Regions from separate parts of the Paenibacillus xinjiangensis genome, predicted to be linked through region 1. Evidence: riboswitches for the same ligand, from Rfam matches in the RefSeq annotation. Region 1 holds a riboswitch; each other region holds the start of a gene.

What was found. Region 1 has a riboswitch for cyclic di-AMP ahead of AC6ESP_RS24525 (resuscitation-promoting factor). Riboswitches for the same ligand answer to the same signal wherever they lie in the genome.
Region 2: it holds a riboswitch for cyclic di-AMP, as region 1 does, so the genes downstream of both, AC6ESP_RS03615 (TrkH family potassium uptake protein) here and AC6ESP_RS24525 (resuscitation-promoting factor) in region 1, are expected to answer to the same signal.
Region 3: it holds a riboswitch for cyclic di-AMP, as region 1 does, so the genes downstream of both, AC6ESP_RS22275 (C40 family peptidase) here and AC6ESP_RS24525 (resuscitation-promoting factor) in region 1, are expected to answer to the same signal.

What each region holds. Positions count from the first base shown of each region.
Region 1 covers NZ_JCAALS010000031.1:6,861-13,535, forward strand. Annotated here, with positions in the region: gene AC6ESP_RS24500 (tRNA1(Val) (adenine(37)-N6)-methyltransferase) at 1-479, shown strand, start outside; gene rsmI (16S rRNA (cytidine(1402)-2'-O)-methyltransferase) at 488-1,375, shown strand; gene AC6ESP_RS24510 (AbrB/MazE/SpoVT family DNA-binding domain-containing protein) at 1,508-1,762, opposite strand; gene AC6ESP_RS24515 (HD domain-containing protein) at 2,040-3,335, shown strand; gene AC6ESP_RS24520 (TatD family hydrolase) at 3,365-4,138, shown strand; cyclic di-AMP (ydaO/yuaA leader) riboswitch at 4,323-4,527, shown strand; gene AC6ESP_RS24525 (resuscitation-promoting factor) at 4,772-5,920, shown strand; gene rnmV (ribonuclease M5) at 6,103-6,648, shown strand; gene rsmA (16S rRNA (adenine(1518)-N(6)/adenine(1519)-N(6))-dimethyltransferase RsmA) at 6,656-6,675, shown strand, end outside.
Region 2 covers NZ_JCAALS010000002.1:326,439-333,113, forward strand. Annotated here, with positions in the region: gene cysW (sulfate ABC transporter permease subunit CysW) at 1-622, shown strand, start outside; gene AC6ESP_RS03595 (YezD family protein) at 709-954, shown strand; gene AC6ESP_RS03600 (YqzM family protein) at 1,073-1,219, opposite strand; gene uvrC (excinuclease ABC subunit UvrC) at 1,365-3,269, shown strand; gene AC6ESP_RS03610 (CPBP family intramembrane glutamic endopeptidase) at 3,235-4,869, opposite strand; cyclic di-AMP (ydaO/yuaA leader) riboswitch at 5,149-5,326, shown strand; gene AC6ESP_RS03615 (TrkH family potassium uptake protein) at 5,418-6,675, shown strand, end outside.
Region 3 covers NZ_JCAALS010000025.1:58,134-64,808, forward strand. Annotated here, with positions in the region: gene AC6ESP_RS22265 (ABC transporter substrate-binding protein) at 1-467, opposite strand, end outside; gene AC6ESP_RS22270 (cryptochrome/photolyase family protein) at 860-2,209, opposite strand; gene AC6ESP_RS22275 (C40 family peptidase) at 2,338-2,808, opposite strand; cyclic di-AMP (ydaO/yuaA leader) riboswitch at 2,811-2,969, opposite strand; gene AC6ESP_RS22280 (hypothetical protein) at 3,297-4,103, opposite strand; gene AC6ESP_RS22285 (M1 family metallopeptidase) at 4,117-6,120, opposite strand; gene AC6ESP_RS22290 (YwhD family protein) at 6,225-6,675, shown strand, end outside.

The DNA of each region.
Region 1 (6,675 bases):
TCGATGGGGTTGAAATCCAACCTCGCCTTGCTGATATGGCTAAGCGGAGTGTGGAGCTCAATCAGATGGGGGAACAAATATCAATAATAGAAGCAGATCTGCGAGTATTCGCTAAGCAGGCTGGCAATGGTATTTATGACGCTGTAACGGTTAATCCTCCATATATGGCAGTTACGACAGGCGAGCGTAATGAGAATGAGCATTACGCAATAGCTAGGCACGAGGTGCATTGTACGCTTGATGATGTATTGCAGGCTTGTACAAGGCTTGTTAGACCAGGAGGCCGAGTGGCGATGGTTCATCGTCCATCAAGGTTTATTGAAATTATAGAGACAATGCGCAAGCATAAGCTTGAACCGAAGCGGGTACAGTTCGTTCATCCGAATGCGCAAGGTGAAGCGAACATGGTATTAATTGAAGCTATTCGCGATGGGAAGCCGGAGCTAAGATTACTGCCTCCGATCATGGTGTACGAATAAAGGAGCCAATGATGGTAAATATACAGAAAAGCTTTACGGGACCAGCACAAGGACAATCGGGCATTTTATATCTAGTAGGCACACCGATTGGCAACCTGGAGGATATGACATTCCGGGCAATTCGCACCTTGAAGGAAGTTCAGCTGATTGCCGCTGAGGATACAAGACAGACACGCAAGCTGCTTACGCATTACGAGATAGCAACGCGTATCGTAAGCTACCATGAACATAACAAGCAGGCAAGTGGGAGCGAGCTTATTCGTCTTCTTTTGGAAGGACAATCCATTGCCCTTGTAAGCGATGCAGGTCTGCCGGCAGTATCAGACCCCGGAGCCGATCTTGTAGCTGAAGCTGTGGAGCAGGGAATTACAGTCGTTCCTATACCAGGAGCGAATGCTGCATTGTCTGCATTAATTATCTCGGGATTACCGACAGAACGCTTCTTCTTCACGGGATTTCCTCCACGAGATAAGAGGTCACTCACCAAATGGCTGGAGCGTCTTCAAAATCAAGAAGGGACACTTATGATGTACGAGTCGCCTCATCGGCTGCGTAAGACGCTGGATGCGTTACTAGAGGGCCTCGGAGATCGGCGTATGGCTATGATACGTGAAATTACGAAGCGTCATGAGGAAGCAGCTCGTGGAACCGTATCTGAGTGTATAGCTTGGATTGCTGAGCATCCTCCGCTTGGGGAGTATTGTCTCATTATTGAAGGGGCAGAAGCTGGAGCAGCAGAATTGGCAGCAAGTGAGAGCGCATGGTGGATCGATATGAGCTTAGAAGAGCATGTTGCTCATTATGAAGAGGAATGTGATCGCAAAGAAGCGATTAAGAAAACAGCGATGGATCGAGCACTTTCTAAACGGGATGTATATAACGCAGTGAATCGTTGATCACTGCGTTATTCCCATACCTTCAAACAAAAAAAAGACCCTCCTGGCCGGGTTCTAGCACAGGAAGGCATCAAGGAATATAAAAAAGGTTAGAATTAACTAGTTGAATAATCTGATTATACTATATATTTCTTATTTTGTCACAGGTGTAGGCATTTCTGATAGACAAACATGGCAAACAATTTTTCCTTTGAAGTAAGACACGTTCTCAGCGTTGCCACAGAAGATACAAGCAGGCTCATATTTCTTCAGCATAATGCGCTCGCCGTCTACATAAATCTCAAGTGCATCTTTTTCTCCAATACCAAGCGTACGACGAAGCTCAATCGGAATAACGACCCGTCCCAGCTCATCGACTTTCCGTACAATACCAGTAGATTTCATCATAATAATTTGTTTCCCCTCTCAAAAAGTGAATTTCGTCACTATTCGACATAGTTTCTATTTTTATGTCTACTATAATACCAACGATTCCCATAATAGTCAACAACGATTATCGTCGATAAATAGCGACTTTAAGGGAATTTGACTATATAGTAAGGTCATATTAATCTTAGTATAGAATACAACAGCTTCGACATTTTGGAAACTAAATTACGACACTATTCGACATTTAGGGATCGTTTTGTGTCGAAACCATGAACAAAAGGAGTGGAAATGGCGAATGAATCAGCAATTAACCGAAGAAAAAGTGTTTAAAGATCCGGTTCATAAGTATATCTATGTGCAGGATCAGACGATTTGGGATTTGGTAAATACGAAAGAGTTCCAACGGTTAAGAAGAATACGCCAATTAGGCACCTCTTACTTAACGTTCCATGGCGCAGAGCACAGTAGATTCTCTCATTCTCTTGGCGTGTATGAGATTACAAGGAAGATTATTTCTCAGTTCGAGAGAAACGATTATCCAGGATGGCCCCGAGAGGAACGGCTGCTCGCGTTATGTGCAGCACTTCTTCATGATGTCGGACACGGTCCCTTCTCACATTCATTAGAGCAAGTCTTTGATACACATCATGAGCAATGGACATGCAATATTCTACTAGAGGACACAGAAGTCAACCGCGTATTGCGCGGGGTATCGGAGCAATTCCCTCAGCAGGTTGCAGCTGTTATCCAGAAGACCTATCCTAACCCCATTGTCATTAGCCTTATCTCGAGTCAGATGGATGCGGACCGAATGGACTATTTGCTTAGAGATGCTTATTTCACAGGCGTTAATTATGGCAACTTTGACCTCGAAAGAATTCTGCGTGTACTTCGTCCTGTTCAAGGAAAGATCGTCGTCAAGGAGAGTGGTATGCATGCCATTGAGCATTATCTCATGTCACGTTACCAGATGTATTGGCAAATTTACTTCCATCCCGTAACAAGGAGCTCCGAAATCATTCTGAGGCAAATATTCCGCAGAGCGAAGGAGCTGTATACCGAGCAGTATAGCTTCAAGTGGATGCCGGCCCCAATCAAGAGTCTGCTCGATAATACGATTACGGTTAATGAGTATTTGAAGCTGGATGAAGCTTATGTGCAGGCTGCCTTTATTGAATGGGAGGAGGAGCAGGATTGTCTTCTGTCAGAGCTATGTAATCGATTCCTTAACCGACGTCTATACAAGTACATAACCATAGATGATCCAGGTGACACTTTATTAGAAGAAGTACAACGAGAGTTCGTTCAAATCGGCCTAAATCCGGACTATCATATGGAGATTGATTTCCCTTTTGATCAGCCTTATGACGTGTACCGCCCTGACTCGAAAAAAGGGGGAAAAGAAGAGAAAGCGCCGATATTGCTGCTGGATGAGCACGAACAAATCATTGAAATATCTGCTAAATCCGACATCGTGACTTCCATCACTGGATTGCACCAAGGCCAGTACCATTTGTACTATCCTGAGGAGCCGCTGCTGGCAGCAGCAGATCAGCTCAGCGATGCGGTCAAAGAGCTCTTCAAAATATAGCTTATTATTAGAAGGAGATTTGTTACACAATGATTTCTTTATTCGACACACACACCCATTTGGACTCACCGAATTTCGACAGTGACCGCGCAGAAGTTATTGACAGAGCACGTGCAGCAGGCGTCGACTTAATGATCAATATCGGCTTCAACCGGGAGACAATTCCGACGACGATAGCACTTGCCGAGCAATATGAATTCATCTATGCAGCGGTAGGCTGGCATCCTGTAGACAGTATCGATATGCAGCCTGAGGATTTGGCATGGATTGAGCGGCTATGTGCGCATGAGAAAGTGGTTGCTATTGGAGAGATTGGGCTCGATTATCACTGGGATACGTCACCGAAAGAGGTTCAACAGCGTGTATTCAGGGAGCAGATCAGGCTGGCCAAACGATTAAAGATGCCGATTGTGATTCATAATCGCGAGGCTCATGAAGATATCCTGAGGCTGTTGAAAGAGGAAAATGCGGCAGAGGTCGGAGGGGTTATGCATTGCTATTCCGGCAGCTGGGAAACAGCGAAACAATGCCTCGATATGAACTTCTATATTTCGTTCGGAGGACCCGTAACTTTTAAGAATGCGAAGGTGCCAAAAGAGGTGCTTGCGAAGGTTCCTCTGGACCGTTTATTAATCGAGACGGATTCCCCATATCTTACACCTCATCCATTTAGAGGGAAGAGAAATGAGACCTCCTATGTATCCCTTGTGGCAGAGGCCGCAGCTGAAATAACAGGAAAATCTAAGGATGAAATAGCTAAAATTACTAGCGAAAACGGTAAAAAATGTTTTGGTATTGTTTAATAACAGCTCAAAACGAGAGAAATAAAGACCTTTACAGCGATAAAACTAAACTTTGTCGCTGAAATTGGCTTTTTTTTGCATGTTAATCCTATAATTTCGCTAAAATCGTCTTTTATCTCATCTTTACAACTGACCGCGGTGGAAGGTATGATTCATTTCAGAGCTTTAAATTTTTGTATTGGATTTCCAGTTTACGCTTAATCTCAATTACTGAGAGCGGGGGAACCAGGCACTTAATTCGTGACAAGCCTAAGGCATCGCGGAGGGTGTTTTGAATTCTTCATAGGGGTGAATTACGCGGCCATTGCCATGAGCATTGAGTCCGTGGATAGGGTATCTCTCTTACCCGAACCCGACAGCTAACCTCGCAAGCGTGTTATAGAGAGCGATCAACCTCGTGCATTCATCATTCCTGAAGTCTATTAGACCATCCGGGAAGCCACGATACAGATCCTCTGTCGACGGCTTCTTTTTATTTTCGAATAATGCAGAAACGGTCGACATAGGGTAAATCTAGGAGGTTGCGAGGTAAGAAAATACTGGAGCGTGTTATGCACGCCAATATACTATAGTCGCGTCAGTTGTAATCATGCGTCACACTAGGCGGCGGGGCTATGAAGGAGGACCGATGAAGTGGGCATTATCCAAGCTAAGGAGACCCATGGGAAACGATCATCCAGCATGTCTTTCGCATTGCGATGGAAGCGTGAAAACTTGCGTTTGATTTTTCTGAGTGCAATTATCTCAATCGCTATGACTTTCATGTTTTTGGTGTTGTTGTACGGATCGTCTGAGAAGAGCGTATCCGTAGTAGTGAATGGACAAGAAACTGTTGTGAAAACAAAACAATGGGTCCTGCAACGCCTACTGGATGAACAAGCTATTACGGTTGGACCACATGACGAGGTTTCCGCACCTCTGAATGCATCCATCAAGGACGGAGACCGAGTGGAGATTAACTTCGCGGTTCCGGTTATCGTAACAGCTGATGGCAAGACATCAACGGTGTACACGACGGAGAAGACCGTGCAAGCGGCGATTGAGGAATTAAATATTCCTGTACGTGATCAAGATAAGGTATCGCCATCGCTTAGCACACTAGTCGCTGAGGACTTGAAGGTAACCGTCACTCGCGTTGACAAGAAGGTGTCTGAGAATGAGCGTACGACGCCGTTCTCTATCGTGAAGCAGCAAGATCCTACCCTGGAAGAGGGTAAGGAGAAGCTGGTGCAGACCGGTAAGGAAGGTCTCGTTGTTGAGCAAATCGAGGAGCGGTACGAGAACGGTGTACTCGTCTCTGAGAAAATTGTAAATAAGGTTGTGGAGACAAAGGCTGTTAATCAAGTGGTTGCCGTCGGAACGAAGAAGCCTGAACAGCTCGTGCAGGTACTCTCAAGCAGTAGTCCGAGTGTAGCAACCTACACGAAAAGCGGCGTTACGTTCAAAGCCAAAAAAGTGATTAAGAACGTTACTCTAACTGCCTATACAGCTGGTGTGCAATCTACCGGCAAGGATGAAGACCATCCTCAGTACGGTATTACCGCATCCGGTGCTAAAGTGCAGGAGGGGCGCACGATAGCTGTTGATCCGAAGGTTATTCCTATCGGCTGGTGGGTCTATATCGAAGGTATTGGATTCCGCCGAGCGGAGGATACAGGCAGCGCGATCAAAGGCAATAAGATTGACGTCTACTTCGACAGCAACAAAATTGCAACGAAGTTCGGCAGGAAAAAAGGGTATACGGTATATGTACTTGGGCCGAACAAACCGTCTGCAAGCTAAAAAGACTATCTGCTTAATGCTATCGTAATTATCAGCTAAATATGCCATTATAAGAAGAGGCACAGCCTCTTCTTTTTGTCTGTTCATGGGCCTATCTGTAGGAGTAATTGGCTCGGTAAAATATAGACGCGTGCACCGGAGTGAAGGTTGCACTTTCTTTTGTTCAGAAAGGGATGTTCTTGTTGATTAAGGAGATCATTGTAGTAGAAGGCAAAGATGACACAGCAGCAGTGAAACGGGCTGTAGAAGCCGATACCATTGAGACGAATGGGTCTGCGATTGGCGAGGATGTGCTGCGTCGCATTGAGCTGGCGCAAGAACGCAGGGGCGTGATCATCTTCACGGATCCGGATCATGCGGGCGAGCGTATTCGTAAAATCGTGGCACAGCGCGTACCAGGCTGCAAGCATGCTTTTTTACCACAGGAGCAGGCTTCGTACAAGGGTGATATTGGTATTGAGAATGCCAGCCCGGATGCGATAAGACAAGCATTGTCTGAGCTTCGGACGGAGACGCCTGAGGGCGAAGGCGAGATTACATGGGATGACCTGATGGAAGCGGGACTTATTGTTCACCCTGATGCGGCCAATCGTCGTCTCGTTATGGGCAAGCAGCTAGGGATCGGTTATGCCAACGGCAAGCAATTTTTCAAGCGTTGTACGAGCTTCCGTATTACAAGGAATGAATTTATAGAGGCGCTGCGCAAGATGGAGCAGGGACAGGAGTGATCGGTTAGTGAGTGGACAGGAACAGCA
Region 2 (6,675 bases), on a different contig from region 1:
GATATTTGGGGTAGCGGCAGCGTGGGCTATTAGCAAGTTCAGGTTTAAAGGCAAAAACTTTCTCATTACATTAATCGATCTTCCTTTCGCTGTATCACCGGTTATTGCAGGCCTCATCTATATTCTAATGTTTGGCGCACAGGGCTTTTTTGGTCCATGGCTGGATGATCATGACATTCAGATTGTGTTCGCGCTGCCAGGTATCATTCTAGCTACCGTATTCGTCACGGTTCCGTTCGTGGCACGGGAGCTAATACCGCTGATGCAAGCGCAGGGCGTGCAGGAAGAAGAGGCCGCAGCAAGTCTCGGTGCGAAGGGCTGGCAGATCTTCTGGCGTGTAACGGTGCCCATTATCAAATGGGGTCTGCTGTATGGTGTCATACTGAGCAATGCCAGGGCGATGGGCGAATTCGGAGCCGTATCGGTCGTATCCGGCCATATTCGCGGAGAGACGAATACGCTGCCCCTCCATATTGAAATTTTGTACAATGAATATCAGTTCTCGGCTTCCTTCGCGGTTGCTTCCCTGCTGGTGATGCTTGCTGTCATTACTCTGCTTGCCAAAGCATTGTTCGAATGGAAAACAGCGCAGCGGCGTGCACCAACAAGAATAGAAGATTAATGTTTCACATCAGATAAAGACTCCTCGAGAGTCTTTATCTCAACCAACTAATCCGAGTATATCGGTTGATTATGGAGGGATTAACGATGGCGAAGCCTTTGGAATTGGATCAACAGTGGCTGGAACGGATTATCAATCAGGTGAATGGCCTGCAGTATGGTTCAGTTAATATTACGGTGCATGATGGACGAATTGTCCAGATCGACCGGACGGAGCGTACAAGGTACGATCAGTCCTCGCATAAGCAGACGAATAATGATCAGCAGCAGGTGAAGGGTGGCAATAGCAGCAATGGCAGCAATGGCGGAGAGTCACTGCGTATCGTTCAATAGTGCAGGCCTAAGTAAAAGAAGCTCCGCCCGAATGATCGAATGCGGAGCTTCCTATATTGCAGCATACAAAACGGATCGCCCTGCGTACAGGACGATCCGTTTCGTATGTCATATCCAATTATGAAATGACGAACTTCACAATTACAGCTGCAGCGAAGATGATTGTCATGAAACCAAGCATACCGCCAAAGCCAAATACAACATCCATCAAGTCGTGACGCGGTTCTTCATTAATATGTTCGCGTGGATCTCTGACTTGTTCCATCGTTGACGCCTCCCTTGAAAAGCATTCAGCTTATCATAGTATACCCAACTATCCGAATAATTGTAAAGTAAATCTGGACAGAAATGTAAGGTACAGCCGTAGCGGGTTATGCTAAAATGAGAGAGGAATAGTCGGGAGGGAGAGCATGGATCAAGAACAACATACCGGCACGTCCGATCGTGCCGAAGCGGCGGATTTGATCCGTCACAAATTAGCGCTGCTCCCAGATCAGTCAGGCTGCTACTTAATGAAGAACGCTGAAGGCACAATTATTTATGTTGGCAAAGCGAAAGTGTTGAAGAATCGGGTACGCTCGTATTTCAACGGCAGTCATAATGGGAAGACGCAGCGTCTCGTCTCAGAAATCCGTGATTTTGATTTCATCGTGACGGGCAGCAATATGGAAGCACTTATACTTGAGTGCAATCTAATCAAGCAATATCATCCAAGGTATAACGTATTGCTGAAGGACGATAAAACATTTCCTTATATAAAAATTACGAATGAGGCTCATCCTCGTCTTGAAGTAACAAGGCGTATTCTGAAGGATAAAGGCAAATATTTCGGTCCCTATCCGAATGCCTATGCGGCACAGCAGACGAAGAAGCTGCTTGATCGGCTGTATCCGATGCGCAAGTGCAACACGCTCCCGGACAAAGTGTGCTTGTATTATCATCTGGGCCAATGTATCGCTCCTTGTGTATATGAGGTGGAGCCGGGCACTTACGATGTCATGGTACAGGAAATTACGAAGTTTCTGAACGGCGGACATGATGTCGTGAAGGTCGAGCTTCAACGTAAAATGGAAGCAGCCGCGGAGGATATGGAATTCGAGCGGGCCAAAGAATACCGTGATCAGCTCATCGCTATCGATGCTGTGATGGAGAAACAAAAAATAACGATGTCTGATGCGCTCGACAGGGATATATTCGGCTATGCCGTGGAGAAGGGCTGGATGTGTGTTCAGATCTTATATATGCGCCAAGGCAAGCTCATCGAGCGCAGAGGTACTACCTTTCCCTATTACGGTGAGGAATACGATGATTTCATGACATTCGTTACCCAATATTATAGTGACAACCCTGCATTGCCGAAGCAAATTCTGCTGCCGCTGCCACCAGAGCAAGAGGAGACAGTAGAAGCTGAGCCGCAGCTATTGGATGAAGCCTCATCCGAGCCAGCCGCATCGCGCGCTGATGAGGTTATATCTTCCTTGTACAGCTGGCTCAAGGTCAAGGTGTTAATGCCGCAGCGGGGACGCAAGAGTGAAGTCGTAACGATGGCAACGGACAACGCCAGAATTATGCTGGCCGATAAGTTCCGGCTTATCGAGCGAGATGAGGAGCGCAGCGTGAAGGCATCCGAAGCATTGGCGCAGTGGCTGGGCCTGCCAGAGGTGCGCCGGATTGAGGCGTTCGATAACTCTAATATACAAGGCACGAATCCAGTATCGGCGATGGTCGTATTTACCGACGGGAAGCCGGATCGCAAGGAATATCGCAAATATAAGATTAAGACGGTACAGGGTCCAGATGATTATGAAACGATGCGTGAGGTTGTACGCAGACGCTATGAGCGGGTGCTGAAGGATCAGCTCGCTGCACCAGATGTCATTGTAGTCGATGGCGGCAAAGGGCAGATATCTGCGGCGATCGACGTTCTGCATAATGAACTGGGCTTGTTTATCCCGGTATGTGGGCTTGTGAAGGATGCCAAGCATAAGACTGCTCAGCTTATGACGGGTGACCCGCCTGAGGTTGTGCCGCTTCCTAGAGACAGTCAGGAGTTTTATCTGCTCCAGCGCATTCAAGACGAGGTTCACCGCTTCGCCATCACCTTCCACCGCGAGCAGCGGGGCAAATCGATGATTGCTTCTCAGCTGGATGCGATTCCGGGAATTGGCGAGAAGCGGCGTAAGCTGCTGCTTAAGCATTTTGGCTCGATCAAAAAAATAAAAGAGGCCTCAGTGGAAGATTTCCGGCCTCTTTCAATAGGAGATAAGCTCGCTGCACAGATTATTGCGGCGCTGCGGGAGGAGCCGTCGTCATAGCTGATGACGGCTTTTTCCTTTTGTAATCATGCCATTTCTTCATGACCCACGCAATAATAACAGGCAGCACAGCGTAGAAGATTGCCGCTGTAATATGGAGTGCGCCGCCTACGGATATGAGCGACAAGCCCATTAATAAGCTGTCAAGAATGGCATGCGTGAACAGTGCCGTAATGAATCCGAAGCGAAGGAAAATATAACAGAATATAAGCCCCAGAATAACAAGCTCGATAAGTCTTGTGTAGTAAGGAAAGATGGGATAGCCAACATGGCCAAGAGCCCAGAAGATCGTCGGTATTAAGGAAGCGATGAAGGTATTCTTGAACCATCGCTTGAACAGCGCGATGCCGAACAGCCGGTAGATCGCTTCCTCGGATATGGCAGCGCACCAGGCAAGCATAGGGAGCAGCCATAGCGACTTCATATTGTACGGTGATTGCGTCGCATCACTAGTGCTCCACGAGCCGATAAAGAACTCCAGCGCGATGAAGATGATGGACTGCAGGCCGAGCATAATGATGGCTAGCAGATAGGATAAGCCTACACTGCGCCATACATGGTCACCGTAGTTAGATTCCCTGAACCCGGGCCATAATGGCCGCTTCCACGATCTCCACATGCCATCCCCGGCAACAAGCGTGAAGTATACCGTAATGCCAACAGGAATGAGTAGGATAACGGTGACAATCATCGTAATGGTCAGCGTCGTTTCATCCATTATTTGCTCGCCCTGCTGGGCACGAATGCCATCCATGATACTCATATTATTGTAGATATAAAAAATGATGAAAATAAGGCTGATAAAAATACCTCGTTTGAATGTCGTATGTCCGCGGTACAAGATCGCATAAATAATAGCAAGCACGAGTGAGATCAAGCACATATACAGCAGACTGACGAGAGATAACACATTGGCTGTTTGCTTCTGACTGGCGACCTCTGTTTCATAGGCAGCTGGTGCCTTGAATTCAGGCTTGTATTGTGTAACAACAGGTTTGCCGTCGACTAGCTCTGCACTTATCGTAAGCTCGAGTGCGGCGTCCGCAAGGGTATAGCCAGTGGGATGAATAACGAGCTCTCCATCATCGTTCACCCAACGCTCCTTCAGCTCGCTGATTCGGAAGCCTTTGGTGACAGCCAGCTGTTCTGCGGCCTGAAAGAGCTGCTCCTCCTGAACCGGCTCATCATTGCTGTTCATAAGATGCCACGCTACCACATTCCCATTAGTCATATGTACATAGACGAAAGCGGTACTGCCGTCTACAGCATCGACTTGAACCTGATACGTATCGTTAGGGAATTGCTTGCCGTATTGCTTCTCATAGGATTCGAGCAATTTCTCTTTGGACAGATAGCCTGTTGCTAAGCTGTCGGTCTGATAGACAGTGTAGGCAGATTTCGTATCCATTCCAAGCTGCTGCTTCGTGAACTGGAGGGCTTGTCCTTCGGCTGCGCTTTTATCGATGACTTTCATTGTACTGTCAATCGAAGCGGACTGCTGGAAGATCGGACCGACCTGTGTGAATACAAAAATAAGCGCACCTGCTATTGCGGCCCATAGGAAGCGTTTCCAGTCGTGGCGGGCAATTGAATCGACCATATTTCACCTCAATTTTGAATTGTAGATTTCTTACGCTGCCATGTAACCATACCATACAAAACCCTGTATTATCCAATCCAAGCGTCTGATTTACAACATCCAGTATTATGAAAACCAACGATTGTTTTCATAAAAACGAGAAATAACGATGTGCGAGAAGCGTTGGGCGCACTGTTGCATAAGGTTGACCATTTTTGAGCCAATATAGGCTTATTTATGCGGTATACTCGTTTTGTATTCCAGATGATTTAGCTTATAATCATAATCGTCATTGTTAATTGAATAAAAAAGCCGAATTTCCGTATGAAAACGGGGGAACCATAATGCTGACAGAAATGCCAGCAGTGGGGTGAATTTCAGGAAGAGCACGGGATGTGATCCGTAAGCTTCTTGAATAGGGCTGCCTGTCCAGGCCCGAATCCGTCAGCTAACCTCGTAGGCTTTGTGGAACAGGACTCATCGCATAAGGCATTGGGTTTCCAGTGCTTTTTTCTATGCCCAAAATTCGATTGACACCAGTTATTAGAGGAGAGCAGGGACTTATATTGATGAAACACTTAAATGTTCTAAAATGGTCTCCCCCGCGTATTCTCGTACTGGGCTTCGCGGTCATTATTCTGCTCGGTGCCACGCTGCTGTCGATGCCATTCGCATCAGCCGATGGATCGCGGCTCCGCTTCGTAGATGCTTTGTTCACAGCTACTTCAGCAACTTGTGTAACTGGGCTTGTTGTGGTGGATACAGGCACTTATTTCTCAAAAGCAGGGCAAATGATCATTATGGCTTTAATTCAAGTCGGCGGTGTCGGCTTCATGACGATGGGCACGCTGTTCGCTCTCGTGCTGCGCAAAAAAATCTCGCTCAAGGAGCGTCTTATCCTCCAAGAAGCGATGAATCAGTCCAGCATGGAAGGTATCGTTAGATTAATCCGTAAGGTTATCTTTTATTCTTTATCTATAGAACTGATCGGCGCGCTGCTGTTCGCTTCTCGCTTCGCAGTAGATATGCCGCTAGGCAAAGCGATTTATTTCGGAATTTTCCATTCGATCTCGCTATTCAACAATGCAGGCTTCGACATCTTTGGTGATTATCGCAGCCTAACGCTGTATGTAGATGATCCAATTGTCAATTTAACCGGTATACTGCTTATTATTTTGGGTGGACTAGGCTTCATCGTTCTGTCCGATTTACTCGAGTATCGCAGCAAGAGAAAACTGTCGCTGCATAGTAAAGTCGTTCTGTCCATGACAGGAGCACTTATTGCCGTAGGTGCAATCGTCATTTTCATATTCGAGTTCTCTAACAGCAAGACGTTAGGAGCGCTGAGCTGGGATGGCAAGATTATAGCTTCCATATTCCAGTCTGTCACTCCGAGAACGGCTGGAGCCAATACGCTTGATTACACAGCGCTTCGCCAAGCTACAGTATTCTTCACCATTATCCTCATGTTCATCGGCGCATCACCTGGTTCAACCGGGGGAGGAATTAAGACGACGACGTTCACGACGCTGATCGGTGCAGTTATCGCCATGGTTCGAGGCAGAGAAGATATCGTCTTCTTCCGATTCAGACTGGCGAAGGAACGTATTCTGAAGGCTTTGTCGATCACGATGCTGTCACTTGCACTCGTCATCTTCGTTACGATGGTGCTCGCGACGACAGAGGATCAGCAATTTATCAAAATATTGTTCGAGACGACCTCTGCTTTTGCCACAGTCGGATTATCGCTTGGACTAACACCAGAGCTCACGGACATAGGGAAAATGATCATCATCTTAACGATGTTTGCCGGCAGGCTTGGTCCAT
Region 3 (6,675 bases), on a different contig from region 1:
GCAACCCCGTTCAAGCCTTCACGGAGCGAGTCGTGAACGCCCGACAGACCGATAACCAGGTCCGGCGCTGCGGTAACGAGATCCTCCAGACTCGGCTCGAAGAAGCTGCCGCCGATCGAAGGGAATGTATCCCCTTCACTGCCGTAAAACTCCGGCGAGCTCGCAATCTCGCGAACGCCGCTCTCCGCTATGGCCGCCGGCTTCATGCCAAGCTCCGCCAGCACATCTACGCAGAGGGAGACGACGCACGCAATCTTCTCGACGGGCTTGTCAACCGTAATGGAAGCGCCCGTCACATCGGTAGCCGTCACCGGCTCGAAGGTCGGCTTAGCCTCCGTCTCAGGCGATGGCGACGCGGAAGGCTCCTCCGCAGCGTTATTGACATTGCCCGCGTTGCTGCCGCAGGCTGCCAGTATAATCATCATCAGGATAAGTGCCAGGTGAATCGTTGCTTTCTTTTGCCGCATGAATGATATACCCCTTTGTGTTTGATTGGAAATGAGATTATAACAATATTCCGGCCTACAAATAGTAATTGTTACGATTACTAATAGTAATATTTACTATTAACTTTGTCAATGGATTTATTGCCAATAAAAAACTATTCTTCAGAGCGTCAGACCGTTCTGGCTCAAGAAGAAGCCGTTTCAATTCGTTTTCGGAAAATCGCTCCTAAAAAAACGGTCACGTCTCGAATAGGGCCTCTGGGCTCGACGGCAGCCGACAGTGGCAAAACGATCAGACTTGGAGGTACAGGATAAAGTGAGAAATCAATAACCTTCAATAACAATACAAAAGCTCGCTGACAGCTGAACTGCTGCAGCGAGCTTGTATGTTGAAGAAGTTGAGTCGCATTTGCTCAGCTAAGAATCCCCTTATACACCTCAATAGCCCTTGCCCGCGACGCCTTTAAGTCGACGATTGCCCCTGGCTGCGGCTGGTGAATCGCTTTATCGGACAAGTGAGCAAGATGCGGAAGCCAGCGGCGAATATAGGAGCCGCTCAGATCATGCGTCTGTGATTGGGTGACGGGGTTCATTACACGGAAATACGGCGATGCATCGTAGCCGAGAGAGGAGCTCCACAGCCATCCACCGCGGTTCAGGGTATTGTCATAGTCACTCAGGTTGAGCCGGAAGTAATTCTCTCCGAGCGTGAACCGGCTTAGCAGGTTTTTCGTCAGGAACATAGCTGTTACCATCCGCAGCCGGTTAGGCATCTCTCCTGTCCGATTCAGTTGCGTCATGGCCGCATCAATAATCGGGATCCCCGTTGCACCGCGAGACCATGCTTCAAAATGCTCATTCGTAAGTGAAGTCAAATCTAAGTCTGCTTCATAACGGAAGAACTGCTCATGGAACATCGCTTGGTAGATATAGAAGTCCCGCCATGCCAGCTGTCGTATCCAAGATTCAGATCCTGGCAGCCCTTGAGCTGTTTCGTAAGCTTGGCGAGCGGAGACCGCTCCTGTATTAATGAATCGGGACAGCCCGCTGGATAAATCCTCTGCGTATAGATCCCGTTGCTCGGAATAAGAGGCCATCCGTTCTCGCACGAAGCGATCAAGCGTGCCTGCGGCCTTCACCGCAGTACAATCCATAATAGTAGTACCGCCGAGAGCCGCCGCCGCTTCCTCCGGCAATTTATACCGTACGGATAATTCGCAGCTCAGCTCTTGTATAGTTGTTAAATGCTCAATAGTCGTCTCTTCAGATGGAGAGTAATATTGCAGCATATAGGTACTCCACATTCTATAGAAAGGAGTGAATACCTTATAAGGCTCCGTACGTCTGGTGAACGCTTGGAAACCTTCAAGATCTGCCAGTGCCGCATCTGCAAGGGGCGTCCAACGTCTGCCTGCAGCTCTTACCCTCTGCTGCACATGCTCATCGCGCTGTCGAGCGTAGGGCGTGTAGTCCGCTTGAACAATAACCTCATCAATCGGATGGCATTGCAGCAGAGCTTCCGTAATTTCGGCTGGATCGCCGTAGAGCACGTGAAGCTCTTTGCCCGCCACTGCATATTCATGCAGCAGCGCAGCAGCCTGGCGGATGAAATTCCGCCCGCTATGGGTGTGCAATCGACCGCCTCCGGCTAACTGCGGATCGATAATCAGAAGATGAATACCGACATCTTTCTGTTTTTTTATATAATCAAATGCGCGCATATGGTTTGAACGTAGATCTTTGCGGTGAATAAATAAGTACATGGCAGGCGCTCCCCCTTAGACGTGAGAAAACAGCAAAGCCGCATGTGGTTTGTCATAACAGAGACAAACAACTGCGGCTTTGCTGAAAAAGTCATTCCTCGCTTCGGTGAGGAAGTGAGGTGCTGGCTTTATTTTTCGTCAGCATATTTGTCAAATGTGGATTGGTCCATGACGCGACGAGCGTTCATGTACCGAGTTTCGTAATAGGAATCGCTAAGCTTGCTGATAATAACACCCTTGCTGGAAGAAGCGTGTGCAAACTTACCGTCGCCTACATAGATGCCGACATGGGAAACGCCTTTGCCACTTGTGTTGAAGAACACAAGATCGCCAGCTACCAGATCGCCTTTAGCGACTGCTTCACCGGTTTTGGATTGCGATGCAGAAGTACGTGGAAGATCAATGCCCATTTTGTCAAACACATAGGTTGTGAAACCTGAGCAATCGAAGCCTCTCGTTGTTGTGCCACCGCTTTGGTACGGAGTGCCGATTACATTATCGATGATTCCGTCCATTTTGGAGCCTGCAAAAACGCTGCCTGCTTGAAAAGCTAGCATTAACACAAGTCCGAATAGTATTGCTGTAACCTTTTTCAAAATGGTGAAACTCCTTCCAATGCCTACGAGGTTAGCTGTGGGGTTCGGTTGAAGGATCCCTATGATTTCTCAGGCGCCGATTAGAGCTTGGCTCGGACGTCGAAATCAATTCACCCAGAGTGGTTCCCCCGTTTCCAGTACAAGGAATTAGGCAAGCTTTGTTATGTACTCGATAACTATTCTGTTTTTTTTCTTGAACTCCTCCCCAAACTGGCAAATTCTAATAATTCTCATGTAACCTTTTGGCTGAAAGGAACGTTTATTATGATTTTTTGTATAAACATTTGAAAATTATAGGTCATTTAGACTAATGAAACGGATACTATTTACATTTATTATGTGAGGTATTTGTAGAATATGCAGATTATTCTCGCGAGAATGAACGGCTCTCACGCTCCTTAGAGAGAATAATGTGTAAAAGTGACAGGTTTAGAGACAAAAAACAGCCTTGCAGAGGATCCTCTACAAGGCTTGTTAGTCGTCATTCGGCATTAGGTCTGCTTAGATTGCAGGCACTCGTATTGCGCAGCTACCGTCCATACCTTCATCATACTGCGGATCAAGTTATAGCCTTGGTGAAGGATGAGTGCGAGCAGGCCGGCCCATACTAGCGAGATACTGGTGACGAATAGACTGATTCCGGCGCCAATAGCCCACATGAGCAATGAGATGGCTGCAAAAGGAAGGATATGCCGCATAGCAGTCCATAGCTTAGGGAGGATGCCTTCTCCTGTGATGGTGCCAAGCTGCATAGCGAGGAGCAGCAGGTGGAGCACCACGCCCCATAAGAGCCAACCGCCAGCGGCGGGCAGCAGCCCCAGTATAAGCTCCGTGATGGAGCTGCTCTGCAGCAGCGACTGCAGGGCTTTGGGCAGGAGCCACCAGGCAGGGGCGAGTACGAGCAAGGTTTTCAACCAATATAAGAGTGCGATCGGCCTGAATTTCTTGCGTATGCCTTGGATGAACTGCGTTCCTCCCGCATCAGTAGAGTGATGAAGGGAATAGTATAGGCCGGCATCGAACAGTGGCGTGAGCAATATTCGCGTAACGAGCAGCCCCCCCAGCAGCCAGATATACGGGGTAATAAGATCCGTCTTCAACAATTGGAATTGCGCTTCGTTGAAGAAGAGCCTGACAGCTGAAGGGGATTCAGGGAAACGTCTGAGCAGCGGCGTAACGATAGAATCAATGAATCGATATAAGAAGAATCCCCAGAGCAGCTGGTACAAGAAGAAGAGAATCACGATATAGAAATGCTTGACTGCAAGATGCCAGCCTTGCTTCATATAATGCTTCATGGTCATTGCCTCCTTACCACCCTAACATACCGAGCAGCCCTTCGATTATTTTGGCCGTACTGAGGCTCCAACGTGTACGCGTGCTCTCTGGAAGGTCAGCCTTCATGTAGTTATTAATATGCTTGTTGTCGAGCACATTCGTATTGCCCGGATCAATCGTTACCGAAGCGAGCGGGGCATCATGAACAATCTTGAACTGGATGTGCGACTCATCGGCTTCCCAAGTCTTCGGCAGCTGAGTTCCGTCCTTGAACTGCATAACGAGTGGGATAGTGCCGTTGCTGCCGCCGTTCTTTTTGATGAGAACGACTGATTCGTACATGCTCTTGCCATCCTGCTCCACCTTGTTCACGTTGATGGACTCCACAGAGAAGTCTGCCATTTGGCTGCCATAGACATATTGGGTGAAATAATCATGCCACTTCTGCTTCGTCACCTGCTCGACTACCCTCTGGAAGTCGCTGCTCGTCGGATGCTTGAATTTGTACTTCTGAAAATAAGTGCGCATAATCTTCTGCATCATCTTGGTACCGACCTGATTCTCGATGCCAATCAAGACAAGCTTGGCCCGCATGTACACATTTTCCGCATAAATATCATGGCTCTTGTAAGCCCAAGAAGGCTGCTTCAGCGGAGCGGGAGATGTTATGTAGCTGGCTTCCAGAGGGAGATTGGGTGTAAGTCCATAGACGTTCTCCATCACCTTGTCCTCCGCATAGGAGGTGAATCCTTCATCCAGCCAAGCTTCCTCGAATTCATTGGAGGCAACCATGCCATACCAATATTGATGACCGACCTCATGGACAACGGTTCTCTCCAGGCTGTAGCCAGGATTTGCGGTCTCAGCGGCGAATGCGGTCACGAGAGTCGGATATTCCATTCCCCCTGCGCCATTCGCGCCTTTCGGAGGAACGACGACGGACAGCGTAGAATAGGGATACTCTCCGTACCACTGAGCATACTTCGAGAGAGCGGACTTCGCCGCATGCATATAGCGGTCTTTCAGCTCCGCATGTAAAGGATCGATGTAGAGCTTGATGCGAACGCCAGGAATATTAGTCCCAGAGAGCGTGTCCTCCACATAGACGAAATCAGGTGATGCTGCCCAAGCGAAATCATGTACATCATCCGCATAGAATTGATAAGTAATGGTGCTGCCATTACTCTCTGCTGCTTTGGTCTGGAAGCCAGTAGCAGCTACGGTATAAGTGTCAGGTACTTGGATGCGAGCAGAGTAAATACCGAAGTCGCTGTAAAATTCGGAATTGCCGTGGTATTGATGCGTGTTCCAGCCTTCAGCGGCTCGGCCTCTTGTTCCTGCTGTCTCATAGACCGCCAGCTTCGGAAACCACTGTCCTGCCATGACGAAGCTGCCGGAATAGCCCATGCGTGCGAATACTTCAGGCAGCTTCACCTCATAGCTCATTTGCAGGGTAACGGAGGCACCGGGTGCAACAGGTACAGGAAGCTTAAGCTTGGCCAGTGAGTAGTCATTCGGATTGCCATCGTCAGGCTGAACGTAATGAAGCCGCGGCAGCAGACTTTCCCCCTCGAGCGTCTGGAGCGATAACAGCTTCATATAGCCTTGACTGTCGGACGTTGCCTTATCAGACCTAAGCTGACCGCCCGATTCTTTCATGAAGGTGGTCTTGTCTGAGTAGAAGGCATTCGGATACAGGTGAAAATACAGCTCGGACACTGTTTTATTGCCTGGATTGGTCCATGTAACTGACTGCTCGCCGTCCAAATAACGGATATCGTCTCTAAGTGCGACGTGCATGTGGTATTCGACGACTCGCTTACTGAGCGCTTCAGGCTTGGACGCCCAATTATCAGGCTCGGATACAGGTGGCTTGGCCGCTTGTGGCGCAGGCTCCGACAGGGCTTTGGCAGCAGGGGCGAAGGCATACGTATATTGGGATTGCCAAGCGTGGCTGAAGCCCTGCTGGATGGATAGGCCGAGCAGGACGGCGGTGAGTATGAATAGCATTAATCGTTTGACGTGGCGTGGAGTCATTGAACGTTTCCCTCCCGTTGACAAGCATCTACAGCATGTATATGTTGGCTTTTCTCTGAATATTAGCTAAAATGGAATTATTGTATGGGGAAGGTGGAAAGACCATGACAGAGCAGCAAGGACAGCCGGCTGAGCCGGAGAAAAAAGAGAAGAAACAATTGGCGCTCAACGTTGTGAGCAACAAACAACATAAAGGCTTCGGAGCCGGAACAATCGACCTTAGCGCAGTATCCTGCGTCATTATTGATCAGGGTGTTGCCTATATTGATGACGGAGCCATGCACGCCAAGAGCAAGATAGAGCGAGGAATTAAGTTCAGTCCTGACAAAGAAAATACACCAAATGGCCGGCAATGCTGGATCGTATGGGTAGCCGTAGAGCGTACGGAGGCAGGTACTTTGTATGCTGGTGCTACCGCTTGCGAGATGCTGATTGATACGGAAGCACGCCGGGGCTGGAAAATCCTTGCCGATCACGTCAACAAGCTGGATCATGCGCTCAAGCGTCGCTTCAACCTAAGCGAGCTGGGACAGGAAGAGAAGGCAGCATTCCGTA